4 regions of the Sphingomonas sp. NIC1 genome follow, and region 2 is predicted to be linked to each of the others. Evidence: predicted binding sites of a transcription regulator. Region 2 holds the regulator's gene; each other region holds the start of a gene.
The links. The regulator LexA, encoded in region 2, represses DNA repair genes until DNA is damaged. The targets are predictions, from matches to a motif close to GTTCCNCNCTTGTTCT.
Positions count from the first base shown of each region.

Region 1: uvrA (excinuclease ABC subunit UvrA) is a predicted target of LexA. The motif match lies at 1,401-1,416, and genes of this name have one in related genera.
Region 3: A7E77_RS13540 (ATP-dependent helicase) is a predicted target of LexA. The motif match lies at 1,306-1,321, and genes of this name have one in related genera.
Region 4: radA (DNA repair protein RadA) is a predicted target of LexA. The motif match lies at 1,906-1,921, and genes of this name have one in related genera.

Region 1 covers NZ_CP015521.1:1,833,004-1,836,715, forward strand. The annotation lists gene uvrA (excinuclease ABC subunit UvrA) at 1-1,393, opposite strand, end outside; gene A7E77_RS08870 (hypothetical protein) at 1,524-1,892, shown strand; gene A7E77_RS08875 (TonB-dependent receptor domain-containing protein) at 2,259-3,712, shown strand, end outside.
Region 2 covers NZ_CP015521.1:192,406-196,117, reverse strand. The annotation lists gene A7E77_RS01035 (ComEC/Rec2 family competence protein) at 1-1,144, shown strand, start outside; gene lexA (transcriptional repressor LexA) at 1,416-2,108, opposite strand; gene A7E77_RS01025 (molybdopterin molybdotransferase MoeA) at 2,167-3,348, opposite strand; gene moaC (cyclic pyranopterin monophosphate synthase MoaC) at 3,353-3,712, opposite strand, start outside.
Region 3 covers NZ_CP015521.1:2,864,916-2,868,627, forward strand. The annotation lists gene A7E77_RS13540 (ATP-dependent helicase) at 1-1,302, opposite strand, end outside; gene A7E77_RS13545 (MFS transporter) at 1,549-2,847, shown strand; gene A7E77_RS13550 (hypothetical protein) at 2,831-3,124, opposite strand; gene rsmD (16S rRNA (guanine(966)-N(2))-methyltransferase RsmD) at 3,143-3,679, opposite strand; gene A7E77_RS13560 (pseudouridine synthase) at 3,676-3,712, opposite strand, start outside.
Region 4 covers NZ_CP015521.1:3,008,371-3,012,082, forward strand. The annotation lists gene A7E77_RS14165 (DUF2218 domain-containing protein) at 1-43, shown strand, start outside; gene A7E77_RS14170 (glycosyltransferase family 4 protein) at 508-1,665, opposite strand; gene radA (DNA repair protein RadA) at 1,943-3,316, shown strand; gene A7E77_RS14180 (CvpA family protein) at 3,687-3,712, shown strand, end outside.

The DNA of each region.
Region 1 (3,712 bases), 1.6 Mb from region 2:
TGGGCAGATCGGTGAAGAAGGCGAGCGCGTCGACCACGCTGAGGTGCGTGGCGTGGGCGATGTCCGTATGCGCGATCTTGACCGCGAGCGCTTCGGGCTTGAGGCGCGCGCCGTGGCAGACCTCGCACGGGCGCGACGACTGGTATTTGCCCAGCTCCTCGCGCATCCACGCGCTCTCGGTCTGGAGCAGGCGGCGGTTGAGGTTGCCGATCACGCCCTCGAACGGTTTCTTGACGTCGTAGCTCTTCTTGCCGTCGACGAAGGTGAGCGTGACCGCCTTGCCCTTGGTGCCGAACAGGATGACGTCCTGCGTTTCGGGATGCAGGTCCTTCCACGGCGTATCGAGGTCGAATTTATATTCGCGCGCGAGGGAGCCGAGGACCTGCATGTAATAGGGGCTGGGCGGGTTGGACTTCGCCCAGGGGACGACGGCGCCCTTCTTGATGCTGAGGTCGTGATTGGGGACGACGAGGTCTTCGTCGAACAGCAGCTTTTCGCCGAGGCCGTCGCACGCCGGGCAGGCGCCCTGGGGGGCGTTGAAGCTGAACAGGCGCGGCTCGATCTCCGCGATGGTGAAGCCGCTGATCGGGCAGGCGAACTTTTCGCTGAACACGATGCGGCCGGCGGGCGCGTTGTCGCCGAGGACTTCGGACTTGGGGGTGTGCGGTTCGACGGGATCGGCCGGGTCGATATAGGCGAGGCCGTCGGCGAGCTTCAGCGCGGTTTCGAAGCTTTCGGCCAGCCGCGTGGCGGCATCGGCGCGGACGACGAGGCGGTCGACGACGATCTCGATGTCGTGCTTGTATTTCTTGTCGAGTGCGGGGGCTTCGTCGATCTCATGGATCGTGCCGTCGATGCGGACGCGGGTGAAGCCCGCCTTCTGCCATTCGGCGAGTTCCTTGCGATATTCGCCCTTCCGCCCGCGCACGACGGGGGCGAGCAGGTACAGGCGCGTGCCCTCGGGCAGCGCCATGACGCGGTCGACCATCTGGCTGACCGTCTGCGCGGCGATCGGCTCGCCGGTGGCGGGCGAATAGGGGATGCCGACGCGCGCCCAGAGCAGGCGCATGTAATCGTAGATTTCGGTGACGGTCGCGACGGTGGAGCGCGGGTTGCGCGAGGTCGTCTTCTGCTCGATCGAGATGGCGGGCGACAGGCCCTCGATATGGTCGACGTCGGGCTTCTGCATCAGCTCGAGGAACTGGCGCGCATAGGCCGACAGCGATTCGACGTAGCGACGCTGCCCCTCGGCATAGATGGTGTCGAAGGCGAGGCTCGATTTGCCAGACCCCGACAGGCCGGTGATGACCGTCAGCGTGTCGCGGGGGATGTCGACGTCGACGTCCTTGAGATTGTGCTCGCGCGCGCCGCGGACGGAGATTTTGGTCAGCATGAAGCGGGTTCTACTTCTGTTCTGTTTCTGATGCTAGTCTGGCAGGTAGGAACGCTTGCGCGCGATTTCGAGCCACATTGAAAGCAAGGCGGCGGTGTCTTACGTCTGTGCCACACGAGGAGAAGGCGCGATGGGCAAGAAGCACAAGAAGGCGAAGCTTCCGAAGGAAGTGCTGGGCGTGAAGCTGCCCAAGGAGGTGCGCGAGGTGGGCGGGGCGCTGCTGGAGAAGGCGAACAGCCCGCAGGGGCGCGAGATGCTGGCGGCGGGGCTGACGATGGCGGCGGCTGCGGCGACCGCGGCGCTGGCCAAGGGACGCACCGAGCGCGCCGCCAAGCCGGACGCGCCGCGCCCGCCCGAGGCACCGGTGCCGCCCGTGCCCCCGGTGCCGCCCGTCCCGCCGCAGGGCACGCAGACCCAGCCCGATCCGCAGGCGATCGCCGAGGCGGTGGGCAAGGCGGCGGAGGCGATGCTGGGGCGATTGTTTGGTCGGAAAGACTGACGCGGCGGGGTTTGCGCGGCGCTCACTGTCCGTCCGACATATGGGCCGATTGTATGGCGCCGGGACCGTCCAGGGTGCACCCGCGATGATGTCCATTTAGCGCCGCGAGCGATAGCGATCAGTCCGCGCGCCCGTGTGCGCCATCGCTCCGCGCGGCGGAGATGCGAGGGTGGCATTTCCGCATTCCGCCAGTCGCGGCAACTTGGGGTCGGTGACCGGGCCTTCCGCGCAACATAGCACCACTCGCTGTGGCTGTTTTGCAACGCAACGTTGCTGAAAGCGGAAATAGGTCAGTAGTACGTGCTTTACGCGAGCAAGACAGTCACACAAGCGTCACGCAGTCCAGAAGACTGACATTCCAAATCGATGACGCATGGGGCGACCGAAAACGGCGCCGTTGCAAAGGGGATATACGTGACGAAAACCGCTCGATTCGATGTGACGCGCAAGGCGGCTCTGCTCGCCGCGGCGACGCCGCTGGCGCTGGTGCTGGGGGCCGCTCCGACGTTCGCGCAGACCGCGACGCAGACGCCCGCGCAGCTCGAGATCAAGGATCAGCAGACCGATCCGACCACGACGCAGGGCGCGAGCGATCAGGACAAGGCGAGCGACATCGTCGTCACCGGTTCGCTGTTCCGTCGCACCGACACCGAAACCCCGTCGCCGGTCACCGTGCTGACCAGCGACACGCTGGCCAAGGCAGGCATCACCACCGCGTCGGACGCGATCCGTTCGATCTCGGCGGACAGCGCGGGCTCGATCGGCACCGGCTTCCAGTCGGGCTTCTCGGCCGGTGGTTCGGCCGTGTCGCTGCGCGGCCTCGGCGTCTCGTCGACGCTGGTGCTGATCGACGGGCTGCGCTCGGCCAATTTCCCGCTGAACGACGACGGCCATAACGCCTATGTCGACCTCAACTCGATTCCGTTCAGCTTGGTCGACCGGATCGAAGTGCTGAAGGACGGCGCATCGTCGACCTATGGCGCGGATGCGATCGGCGGCGTCGTCAACGTGATCCTGAAGAAGCACTTCACCGGCATCGACGGCCTGGTCGAGGGCGGCGTCGCTGAGCGCGGCGATGCCAGCCACCAGCGCGCGCAGCTGACGCTGGGCTATGGCGATTATGACCGCCAGGGCTTCAACGTCTACCTGAACGGCGAATATCAGCGCGACGGCCGCGTGTCGAACCACAGCCGCGGCTTCCCATACAACACGCAGGACCTGACCTCGATCGGCGGCCTGGACAATAACGCGTCCGACCAGTCGCTGACCGTCAACGTCCCGACCGCCTATGTCACGCGCGTCCGCCAGACCGACCTTAACAACCCGCTCGCCGGCCAGGTCGGCGCGCCGCTGACCACGCGCTACGACGCGCTGGGCCTAGCCAACTGCGCGCGCGACACGTTCGCCGTCACCACCGGTTCGGCGCAGGGCACCGGCTGCAAGTACGACCTGGTCGACCTGTATCGCCAGATTCAGCCGCTGCAGGAGCGCTACTCGCTGCAGGGCCGCGTCAGCGTCCGCATCGCCGACAACGTCGAAGGCTATATCACTGGCAGCTACAGCCGCAGTGATGTCAGCATTAACGGCACGCCCTCGGCGATCCGCAACACGCAGCCGTTCGGCGGCGCACCGTCGGTCGCGTCGAACAACCCCGGCATCGTCCTGCCGGTGTACATCTGCGCGGCGGGCACCAATTGCGCGACCGCGGCGAACCGCCAGCTCAACCCGAACAACCCCTATGCGGCAGCGTTCGCCAACGACCCGACCAACGGCGCGGCGCGCATCTATTATCTGTTCGGCGACATCCCCGGCGGCAGCGA
Region 2 (3,712 bases):
GGTGCTGGCGGCGCTGGCGATGGGGCGGGAGGCGATGACGCTGCGGCTGGTTGCGGCGGGCGCGATGGTCGTGCTGGCGGTGCGGCCAGAAGCGCTGGTCGGGCCGAGCTTCCAGCTGTCGTTCGCCGCGATCGTGGCGATCGTTGCGCTGCACGAGCATCCAAGGGTGCGCGGGTGGTTCGAGCCGCGGGAGGAAGCGCGCGCACGCCGTCTGGTACGCGGGCTCGGGTCGCTGTTGCTGACGGGCGTGGTGGTGGAGGCGGCGCTGATGCCGATCGCGGTCTATCACTTTCACAAGGCGGGCCTGTACGGGGCTGCCGCCAATATCGTCGCCATCCCGCTGACGACGTTCGTCGTCATGCCGCTGGAGGCGGGCGCGTTGGTGCTGGACACGGTCGGGCTGGGCGGGCCTGTGTGGTGGTTGACCGATGGGGCGCTGCGCGGGCTGCTGTGGCTGGCGCATGTGGTGGCGGATGCGCCGGGCGCGTCGCTGGCGGTGCCGTCGATGCCGCTGGGGGCGTTTCTGTCGATGATCGCCGGTGGGCTGTGGCTGGCGCTGTGGAGTACGCCCGTACGCTTGGTCGGCGTGCTGCCGATCGTCGCCGGTGCCGTCTGGGCGGCGTCGACCCCGCCGCCCGATCTGCTGGTGACGGGGGACGGGCGGCATATGGCGATTCGGGTGGGCGGTCGGCTGGCGCTGCTGCGCGATCGCGCCGGGGACTATACGCGGGCGATGCTTGCCGAAAATGGCGGGACCGATGGCGAGCCTTGGCTGCTCGACGATCTGCCGGAGGCGCGGTGCAGCCGCGATGCGTGCGTGGCGGTCCTGCGGGACGGGGGAGGGCAGTCGTTCCGCGTCCTGGCCACCCGCAGCGGCTACCAATTGGCATGGCGGGATGTGGTCGCGGCCTGCGGGAGGGCGGACGTCGTGGTGAGCGACCGGCGGCTGCCGCGGGCGTGCCGGCCGCGCTGGCTGCGGCTAGACGCGCCCGTGCTGCGGCGGACCGGCGGCGTCATGCTGACCCTGGCGAGCGGGTGTGTGCGGACCGTGACGCAGCCAGGGGATCGGCATCCGTGGCTGGTGGGAGCCAAGGTCGCCCCGCCTCGGCCGGACGATATCCCGACGGCCATGCCTCCGCGATGACCCCAGTCTGCGCGCTGGTCTCGGTCTGAGCCTTTGCGACGGGGCGCTGCTTCCCGTAGCGGCATGGAGTTCGGGTCGATCCTTCATTGCTTCGCTACGCTCGCAATGATGCCCCTGTCTGAACATCTGATATTAAAGGACTTTCAGCCACCCAATGAGCGGGAAGCCGAGATGCCCTACCCTCGACGGAAGGCTGAAGGCGCCGTTTGGAAAGTCACAAAAGTCTCACGGACGATCGTATGTTGCGGCGCGCCACCACGCCGGGATCGTGTCAGTCGTAGCGGCGCAGGATACCCGACAACTTGCCCTGCACGCGGACGTGCGAGGGAACGTAGCGCTGCGGCTCATAGGCGCGGTTGGCGGGATCGAGACGGATCATCGCGCCTTCGCGACGGAAATATTTGAGCGTCGCCTCGCTATCCTCGATCAACGCAACGACGATCTCGCCATCGCGGGCGATGTCGGTGCGGCGGATCAGCGCATAGTCGCCGTCGAGAATGCCGGCTTCGACCATCGAATCGCCGGACACTTCCAGCGCATAATGTTCGCCGGTGCCGAGCAAGGCCGCGGGGACGGCGAGCATCGAACTGCCTTCGAACGCCTCGATCGGCACGCCGGCTGCGATCCGGCCGTGCAGCGGGATTTCGACGACGTCGTTCGCGGGCGGGGGGGCGGGACGCACGTTGCCCGTAGCCGGCGGGCTCGGCGGCGCAGCGGGAGCGGGCGTTTCCGGCGCCTTGCGTTCGGAGCGTTCCGGCATGCGCAGCACTTCCAGCGCACGCGCGCGGTTGGGCAGGCGGCGGATGAAGTTGCGTTCCTCGAGCGCGCTGATCAGGCGGTGGACGCCGGACTTGGACTTTAGGTCGAGCGCGTCCTTCATCTCCTCGAACGACGGCGAGATGCCCGTCTCCTCGAGCCGGTCGTTGATGAAGCATACAAGCTCGTGCTGCTTGCGCGTGAGCATAAGCGGTCCTTCCCCGTCAGAACAGACGCGGAACTTCTAGGGAACAATTCGTGGGGCGTCAAGCGATGACGAGGATTTCCGCCGAGTCGCCCGCGCGCGCGACGGGGGCACCGACCGGCCGCACGATCAGGCAATGCGAGCGCGCCAGCGTTAGCAGCATCGAACTGTCCTGAATGGTCGAGGCAAAGGCGCGGCCGTCGCGCAGTTCGGCGCGCAAATAATCGGTGCGCGGGCCGTTGGCCGGCAAATCTTCGCCCAGGATCGCCATCGTGCTGCGCGGCAGCGGGTTCGCAGCGCCGGACAGGTGCGCGATCAATGGTTTGACGAAGAGTAGGGCGGTAACGAAGGCGGATACCGGGTTGCCCGGCAGGCCCAGCACCTGCATCGCGCCACGCCGTCCCGCCATCATCGGCTTGCCCGGCCGCAGTGCGATCCGCCAGAAATCGATGACGCCGCCCGCCGCCTCCAGTGCCGGCCGCACGAGATCGTGGTCGCCGACGGACGCGCCGCCGGTGGTGACGAGCAGATCGGCGTCGACGCGTCCGAACGCGTCGCGCAGGCGATCGAGGTCATCGGGCAGGATGCCGAGGTCGATCAGCTCGATCGGCAGGTCGGCGAGCATCGCCGCCAGCATTGCGCGGTTCGATTCGGGCAGCGCGCTAGGGTCGCCGCCGGTGCCCGGATCGACCAGTTCGTCGCCCGTCGCGCAGATGGCGACGCGCACTCGGCGGTGGACCGCGATCGTGCCGATGCCGCCGGTCGCGGCGACGGCGATGCGCGCGGGCGTCAGCCGCTCGCCCCGCGCGATCAGGCGATCCCAAGCGTGAAAGTCGAGGCCGCGGCGGCGGGTGTTGCGGCCGAGCGTTGCCGGGCCTTCGCCAGTCAGGTGGATCGTGGTGCCGTCCGCGCCCACCTCTTCCTGCACCATCACCGTGTCGGCGCCGGCGGGCATGGCCGCGCCGGTGAAGATGCGTACCGTTTCGCCCGGCCCGACGGTGCCGGTAAAGGGGCGACCGGCGGCGCTTTCGCCGATCAGCGTCCAGGGTCCGGGCAGATCGGCGAAGCGGATCGCATAGCCGTCCATCGCCGACAGGTCGGCGGCGGGCTGGGTGCGGCGGGCGGCGATGTCGTCCGCCGCCCAGCGGCCGGCGGCGGCGGCGAGCGGCACGGTTTCGGTCCCGACTGGCGGGGCGTGCGCGAACAGCCGCGCCTGGGCTTCGTCGATCGGGAGCAGCGCCATGGCGTCAGGCGCGCCAGTCGCCCGACGCGCCGCCGGCCTTTTCGAGCAGGCGGATGTCCGAGATCGTCATCGCGCGGTCCATCGCCTTCGCCATGTCGTAGATGGTGAGCAGCGCGACCGACACGGCGGTCAGCGCCTCCATCTCGACGCCGGTCTTGCCGTCGGTGGCGGTGAGCGCAGTCGCGGTGATGCCGGCATCGTCCAGCGTCAGGTCGAGCGTGACGCGGGTGAGGGGCAAGGGGTGGCAGAGCGGGATGAGGTCCGCGGTCTTCTTCGCCGCCATGATCCCGGCGACGCGGGCAACGGCGAGCACGTCCCCCTTCTTCGCGGCGCCATCGCGGATCGCGGCCAGGGCGTCGGGGGC
Region 3 (3,712 bases), 740 kb from region 2:
CGCCTTGTCGCCAAGGCCGCGCTTGGGGACGTTGACGATGCGTTCGAAGGCCAGATCGTCCGACGGCTGGTTGACGATGCGGAGATAGGCAAGCGCGTCGCGGATTTCGGCGCGTTCGTAGAAGCGATAGCCGCCGACGATGCGGTACGGCATGCCGATCGAGATGAAGCGGTCTTCGAACTCGCGCGTCTGGTGCTGCGCGCGGACGAGGATGGCGATATGGTCGAGCGGGGTGCCGTTCCGCTGCGCCGCCTCGATCTCGTCGCTAACCCGGCGGGCTTCTTCGGGCCCGTCCCACACCCCCAGTACGCGGACCTTTTCGCCCACATCGAGTTCGGTCCACAGCGTCTTGCCGAGCCGCCCGCCGTTATGCGCGATCACGCCAGATGCGGCGCCGAGGATGTGGGGCGTCGACCGGTAATTCTGTTCGAGGCGGATCACCTTGGCGCCGGGAAAATCCTTCTCGAACTTCAGGATGTTTTCGACCTGCGCGCCGCGCCACGAATAGATGGACTGATCATCGTCGCCGACACAGGCGATGTTCTTGCGCGTCTGCGCCAGCAGCCGCAGCCAGAGATACTGGACGATGTTGGTGTCCTGATATTCGTCCACCATGATGTATTTGAAGCGCTCCTGATAGGTGCGCAGCACGTCGGCATGCGTCTTCAGGATGGTGAGCATGTGGAGTAGCAGGTCGCCGAAGTCGCAGGCGTTCACGCTGCGCAGCCGCGCCTGATATTGCGCGTACAGTTCGCCGCCGCGCCCGTTGGCGTAGCGTTCGCTCTCGCCGGCATCGATATCGGCGGGGACCAGGCCCCTGTTCTTCCAATCGTCGATCAGGCCGGCGAGGCTGCGCGCGGGGAAGCGCTTTTCGTCGATGTCGGCAGCAACAATCAGTTGCTTGAGCAGCCGCAGCTGATCGTCGGTGTCGAGGATCGTGAAGTTCGACTGCAACCCGACCAGCTCGGCATGGCGGCGGAGCATCTTGGCGCCGATCGCGTGGAAGGTGCCGAGCCACGGCATGCCCTCCACCGCGTCGCCGACCATCCGGCCGACGCGCTCGCGCATTTCGCGCGCGGCCTTGTTGGTGAAGGTGACGGCGAGAATTTCGGACGGCCACGCCTTGCGCGTCCACAGCAGATGCGCGAGCCGCGCGGTCAGCGCCGCGGTCTTGCCCGTACCCGCGCCGGCCAGCATCAGCACCGGGCCTTCGGTGGTGAGCACCGCGTCGCGCTGCGGTGGGTTCAACCCCTTGAGATACGGCGGATCCTGCAGGGCGGCGGGGGAGGCGGTGTCGGTCACCGGCGAACAGGTAGGGAACGGCGCTTGGCTCGGCAAGCTGCGAGCGCGGCAAGCCCGGAAAAATCGGGGCAGCCACCGGTGCGGCCGCCCCGTAGTTCAGGGAGCACCAGTCGACAGAAAGGCGACCGATACATCGCGACCCACAGGGGGAGGGGAGTCGCGGTGGCACCCCGCTAGCGGCCGAATGTTGCGAAGGGATGGCAACTTTGTTGCCAGATGCCTTTATTTGGGGGTTAGAAGGGCGGCATGAGCCAATCCCCTGCCGCCACAGTCCCAGACGCCGCCGGCACGCCAGCCTCGCCGCGCCGGATTCTGACCGCGAGCCTCGTCGGCACGGCGGTGGAATTCTACGATTTCTACATTTACGCCACCGCCGCGGCGCTGGTGTTTCCGGCGCTGTTCTTTCCGGGGGAAAGTGCGTCGGCGCGGCAGATGATGAGCTTCGCGAGTTTCGCCGTGGCCTTCTTCGCGCGGCCGATCGGTGCGGCGGTGTTCGGGCATTTCGGCGACCGGATCGGGCGCAAGTCGACCCTGGTCGCCAGCCTGTTGCTGATGGGCGGATCGACGGTCGCGATCGCCTTCCTGCCGACCTATCGACAATTCGGCATCTGGGCGCCGCTGCTGTTGTGCCTGATGCGATTGGGGCAGGGGCTCGGGCTGGGCGGCGAATGGGGCGGCGCCGCGCTGCTCGCGGTCGAGAACGCACCGCCGCATCGGCGCAACACCTGGGGCATGTTCCCGCCGCTGGGGGCGCCGGTCGGCTTCATCCTGGCGAACGGATTGTTCCTGCTGCTGGGGTTGATGCTGAGCGACGGGCAGTTCCGCGCCTGGGGGTGGCGCCTGCCGTTCCTGGTGAGCGCAGTGCTGGTCGCGCTCGGCCTCTGGATCCGGCTGAAGCTGACCGAGACGCCCGCCTTCGTCGAGGCGGCCAAGGCCGAAGCGCTGCCCAAGGTGCCGCTCGCGACGCTGTTCGCCGGTCATGGCCGCGCGCTGCTGGCCGGCACCGGCGGGGTGGTGGCGTGCTTCGCGCTCTTCTACCTCGCGACCGCCTTTACGCTGAGCTACGGCACGACGACGCTGGGCTATGACAAGACGGCGCTGCTCGGCGTCGAGCTGGTCGCGATCCTGTTTCTCGCCGCGGGCGTGATCGTCGCGAGCGTGCTGGCGGACCGTACGGGGGCGGAGCGGATGCTGGTGATCGGCTTTCTGGGCTGTATCGTCGCCGGCGCGCTGATGGGGCCGATGCTGGGTGCCGGATCGCTGTTCGTGGTGTTCGCGTGGCTGGCCTTTGCCTTGTTCGTGATGGGCTTTGCCTATGGCCCGCTCGGCGGCTGGCTGCCGACGCTGTTTCCGGCGGGCGTGCGCTACACCGGCGTGTCGATGACGTTCAACGTCGGCGGCATCCTGGGCGGGGCGCTCGCGCCGATCGCGGCACAGGCACTGGCCGCGCGGGGGCTGTGGTGGATCGGGCTGTATCTGGTCGCGGCGGGCCTCGTAAGCCTCGCCGGCCTCGCACTGTTGCCGCGGATCAGGACCGCCGACTGAACCAGCGCGGCCAGCGCGACACGCTGCGTTTCGGAACGTCGGCCTCGGAATAGCCGGTGGCGTTGAGCAGGAAGCTGGCGAGCAGCAGCGCCTGGTTGCGGCTCAGCACCAGCCGCGTCGTCGCGATCTGCTGATTGTCGAGCGCCTGTGCGGACGGCGTCGTCTGCACCTCCAGCTCGATGCCCTTGGGCAAGGGATGATGCACCCATCCGACCACCGCCTGCGGCCCCGAGCGTCGCGGGGCATCGTAATGGTGGGGAATGAACTGCGTCGCCATGGCTCCCTCCTGTTGCGATCAGGCGGCCCGCAAGAGTGTCACACGGGCCTTCCCATGCACGCGGCTGGTGTCGATGGCGAACCCGGCGACCTCGACCGCCTCGTCGCGTGCGGTCTCTATGCTGACCCAGGTCGCGGCGTTCGTCCAGCCCAGCCGCGCCAATTTATCCAAGGCTACCAAGCCTGCACCGGTGCCGTAGGGCGGGTCCATCATGATGAGGTCGAGCGGCGCGCGCGCCGGCCCCAGCGCCATCACCGACCCGCTGCGCACGTCGCCGCGCGTGCCGAGCTTGGCGAGGTTGGCCTTGAGCGCATCCAATGCCGCGCCGTCCTGTTCGACGAACAGGCACGATGCCGCGCCGCGCGACAGCGCCTCGATCCCCAGCGCGCCCGATCCGGCGAACAGATCGGCGACGGCGAGGCCTTCGAAGCTGCCGAGGCGGCTGGTGAGCATCGAGAACAAGGCCTCGCGCGTGCGGTCGGCGGTGGGGCGCGTGGCGTCGCCCTTGGGCGCGACGAGCGGACGCCCGCGCCACTGGCCGGCGATCACCCTCACGAGCGGCCCCCGCGCGGTCCGCCCTTCGGCCCG
Region 4 (3,712 bases), 590 kb from region 2:
GTTTCGCGAGGCGCCGCTGACGTTCGATTGGCGGGAGGGGTAAGGGCTTTCTGTCCTTCGTCATTCCGGCGAAGGCGGGAATGACGAAGGGGAGTGTTCACCCGAAGACGCGACGTAGAAAGAAGATCGGGTGACGCGGAGGCGCGGGCAGAAAGAGTGGGGCGGGTGTCGCTGTCTCTCCGATCGAAGAGACGGCGCAGGCCTTTAAATCCTACCGTCCGTCATTCCCGCGGAGGCGGGAATCCATAACCTCTGACGTTTCGCTTCCATCGCAGACGTTAGCGTGTCTGGATTCCCGCCTTCGCGGGAATGACGTGTGTGGGTGGGGGCGCGGACGGTATACGTGCGCTGGCAGGGCGTTAGCGGGGGGTTCGTCGCTGCCAGCACGCGATCCCATCGTCACCCCGGACCAAGTCCGGGGTGACGGGTCTTCTGGGATTGGTGTAGGGGCCCCTTCAGGGCGTCCGCCCGCTAGGACACGACAAGAGCTGCGGCGGGATGCGGCGCCTAGCGAGCGGCGGACTGTCCGTCGTGCAGTTCCAGGTACGTGTCGAGCACCGCCTGGTTCGCCGTGTCCCAGCGGTATTGCGCGGCCTTGGCGTGGCCGGCTTCGCCCATGCTGGCCTTCAGCGCGGGGTTGGCGACGATGCGTTCGATGGCGTCGGCATAGCCCGCAATGTCTTTCGGATCGACGAGGAAGCCGGTGACGCCGTCCTCCACAAGATCGACCGCGCCGGTGGCGCGCGCCGCGACGACGGGGACGCCGGCGGCCATGGCTTCGGTGGTGACGTTGCCGAAGGTTTCGGTGATCGAGGGGTTGAAGAAGACGTCCATCGACGCGACCGCGCGCCCGAGGTCGTCGCCCGACTGGAAGCCGACGAAGATCGCGTGCGGGGCTTGTTGCGCGAACCAGTCTTCCGCCGGGCCCTTGCCGACGACGAGCACCTTGTGCGGCACGCCGCGGCGGGTGAGCTCTTTCACCACCTCGGCAAAGACGTCGAGGCCCTTTTCCTTCACCAGCCGGCCGAGGAAGCCGATCGCGACCTCATGATCGGCGATGCCGAGGCTGCGGCGCCAGGCACAATCGCGCCGGTCCGGCGTGAAGCGATCGTGATCGATGCCGCGTGACCAGATGGTGATCGGTGTCGTGACGCCCCATTCGCGAAGCGCTTCGCCCATGCTGGGGCTGGGCGGCATGACGCGATCGACGCGGTTGTAGAAGCGCGTCATGATCGCCTTGATCATTGGTTCGATGAAGCCGATCCGATAATAGCGGAAATAGGTTTCGAAGCGCGTGTGGAACGACGCGACCGAGGGCACGCCGTGGCGGCGTGCCCAGGTGACCGCACCGTGATTGAGGAATTCGGGCGCGGAGACGTGGACGATGTTGGGCGCGAACGCCTCCAGATCCTCACGCGTCGCTTTGGGCAGATAGCGGCCCAGGCGATATTCGGCGCGGCCGCCGGGCATCGGGATCGCCGGCACCGACACGAGGTCGCCGGTCGGCGGGAAGGCGGGCGGATCGATCGTCGGCGAATAGACGCGGACCTGCACGCCGCGGTCGAGCAAGTGGCGCACGAGCAGGTTCAGCGCCTGGTTGGCGCCGTCGCGGGTGTAATTGTAATTGCCGCTGAAGAGCGCGACACGAAGGTCCGACGGGTGCATGATGGCGCCGGCCATAGCGTTGCGATTGCGGCGTGACTATGTCGCTTGGGGGTGGTTGTCGACGGTTGGTCTTGTCGCGCGTGCGGTTGCCTCATCCACTCCGTCACCCCGGACTGGTTCCGGGGTCCACCGGGCGGCAGGGGGACGGCTGGAGGCTCGGGACTCCCCCGTGCGGATAAGTGGACCCCGGAACTAGTCCGGGGTGACGGGGGATGCGAAGCGAGCGCAGACCCAAAATCTGTTCCCTTATCGTTCTCATTCCGCTACACCCGTCGCCATGGCGAAACCGCAGAAACGATATGTGTGCCAGGCGTGCGGATCGGTGTCGCATCGCTGGGCGGGGCAGTGCGGCGATTGCGCTGAATGGAATACGCTGGTCGAAGAGGCGGGTGCGGTCGTTACGCCGTTCCAGGCCAAGCATAATCTGCACACCGGTGGGCGGACGGTGCAGCTGGTCGGGCTGGATGCCGAGATCGCGCTGCCCGAACGGATGGCGACGGGAATCGCCGAGCTGGACCGGGCACTGGGTGGCGGCTTCGTCGAAGGGTCGGCGACGCTGATCGGTGGCGATCCGGGGATCGGCAAGTCGACATTGCTGCTGCAGGCGGCGGCGAAGTTCGCGCTGGCCGGGCGGTCGGTCGCTTATGTGTCGGGCGAAGAAGCGGCGGACCAGGTCCGGCTGCGCGCGCGGCGGCTGGGTCTGGGAAGCGCGCCGGTGCAGCTCGCCGCGGCGACCTCAGTACGCGATATCCTGACGACGCTGTCGATCGGCGCGCCGCCGGCATTGCTGGTGATCGATTCGATCCAGACGATGCACAGCGACCTGATCGAGGGCGCGCCGGGCACGGTCAGTCAGGTGCGCGCATCGGCGCAGGAACTGATCCGCTTCGCCAAGGAACGCGGGACCGCGCTGGTGCTCGTCGGCCATGTCACTAAAGACGGGTCGATCGCGGGGCCGCGCGTGCTGGAACATATGGTCGACACGGTGCTGAGCTTCGAAGGAGAACGCAGCCACCAGTATCGCATCCTGCGGTCGATCAAGAACCGCTTCGGTGGAACGGACGAGATCGGCGTGTTCTCGATGCAGAGCGAGGGGCTGGCCGAAGTCGCCAATCCGTCGGCGCTGTTCCTGACGCAGCGCGATGAGGGGGTGAGCGGGACGACTGTGTTCCCGGCGCTGGAGGGGACGCGGCCGGTGCTGGTGGAGATCCAGGCGCTGGTCGTGCGCCTCGCCAGCGGTGCGACGCCGCGGCGTGCGGTGGTCGGCTGGGACAGCGGGCGGCTGGCTATGATCCTGGCGGTGCTGGAGGCGCGGTGTGGTCTGAGCTTTGCGACGGCGGAAGTCTATCTGAACATTGCGGGCGGCTATCGCGTGCAGGACCCGGCGGCGGACATGGCGGTCGCGGCGGCGCTGGTGTCGGCGCTGTCCGAGCGGCCGGTGCCGGTCGATGCGGTGGCGTTCGGCGAGGTCGCGCTGTCGGGCGAGCTGCGCCCGGTGGCGCATGGCGCGCTGCGGCTGAAGGAGGCGGGGAAGCTCGGCTTCGAACGCGCGATGGTGCCGATCGCGCTGGCCAAGGACGACAGCGCATTGCGGCTGACGGGGTTCCGGACGCTGGGGCAGTTCGTGGATCATATGCTGGGGCGGGGGTGAGGGGCTTCGGCGGGTTCGCAGGGAGAGGCGGGGCGGTTGTCTTGCTCCGCCCATGGCTCGTTTCTGCCGTCGTCCCGTCACCGCCGTCATTCCCGCGCAGGCGGGAATCCATAACCTCTGACGTTGCGGCTCTCTCGCTAACGGTAGCGCATCTGGATTCCCGCCTGCGCGGGAATGACGGCGGTGGGTGGGGAAGGCGGGGCGGCAAACGCCGGGCGCCACACGCATGTCGTGGCAATTGGGTAGGGCCGCGATAAAACGTCACGGACGGCGCTCGCGGCGTAGCGGCGTCCCGTTCTCCGCCACGCATCACACTTCATCCGATGCAGGACTAGCCGCGGGCGTTCCGCGTCCTTATTCCCGAGGGTCTATGGGTCTTACCGCACTCGATATCAT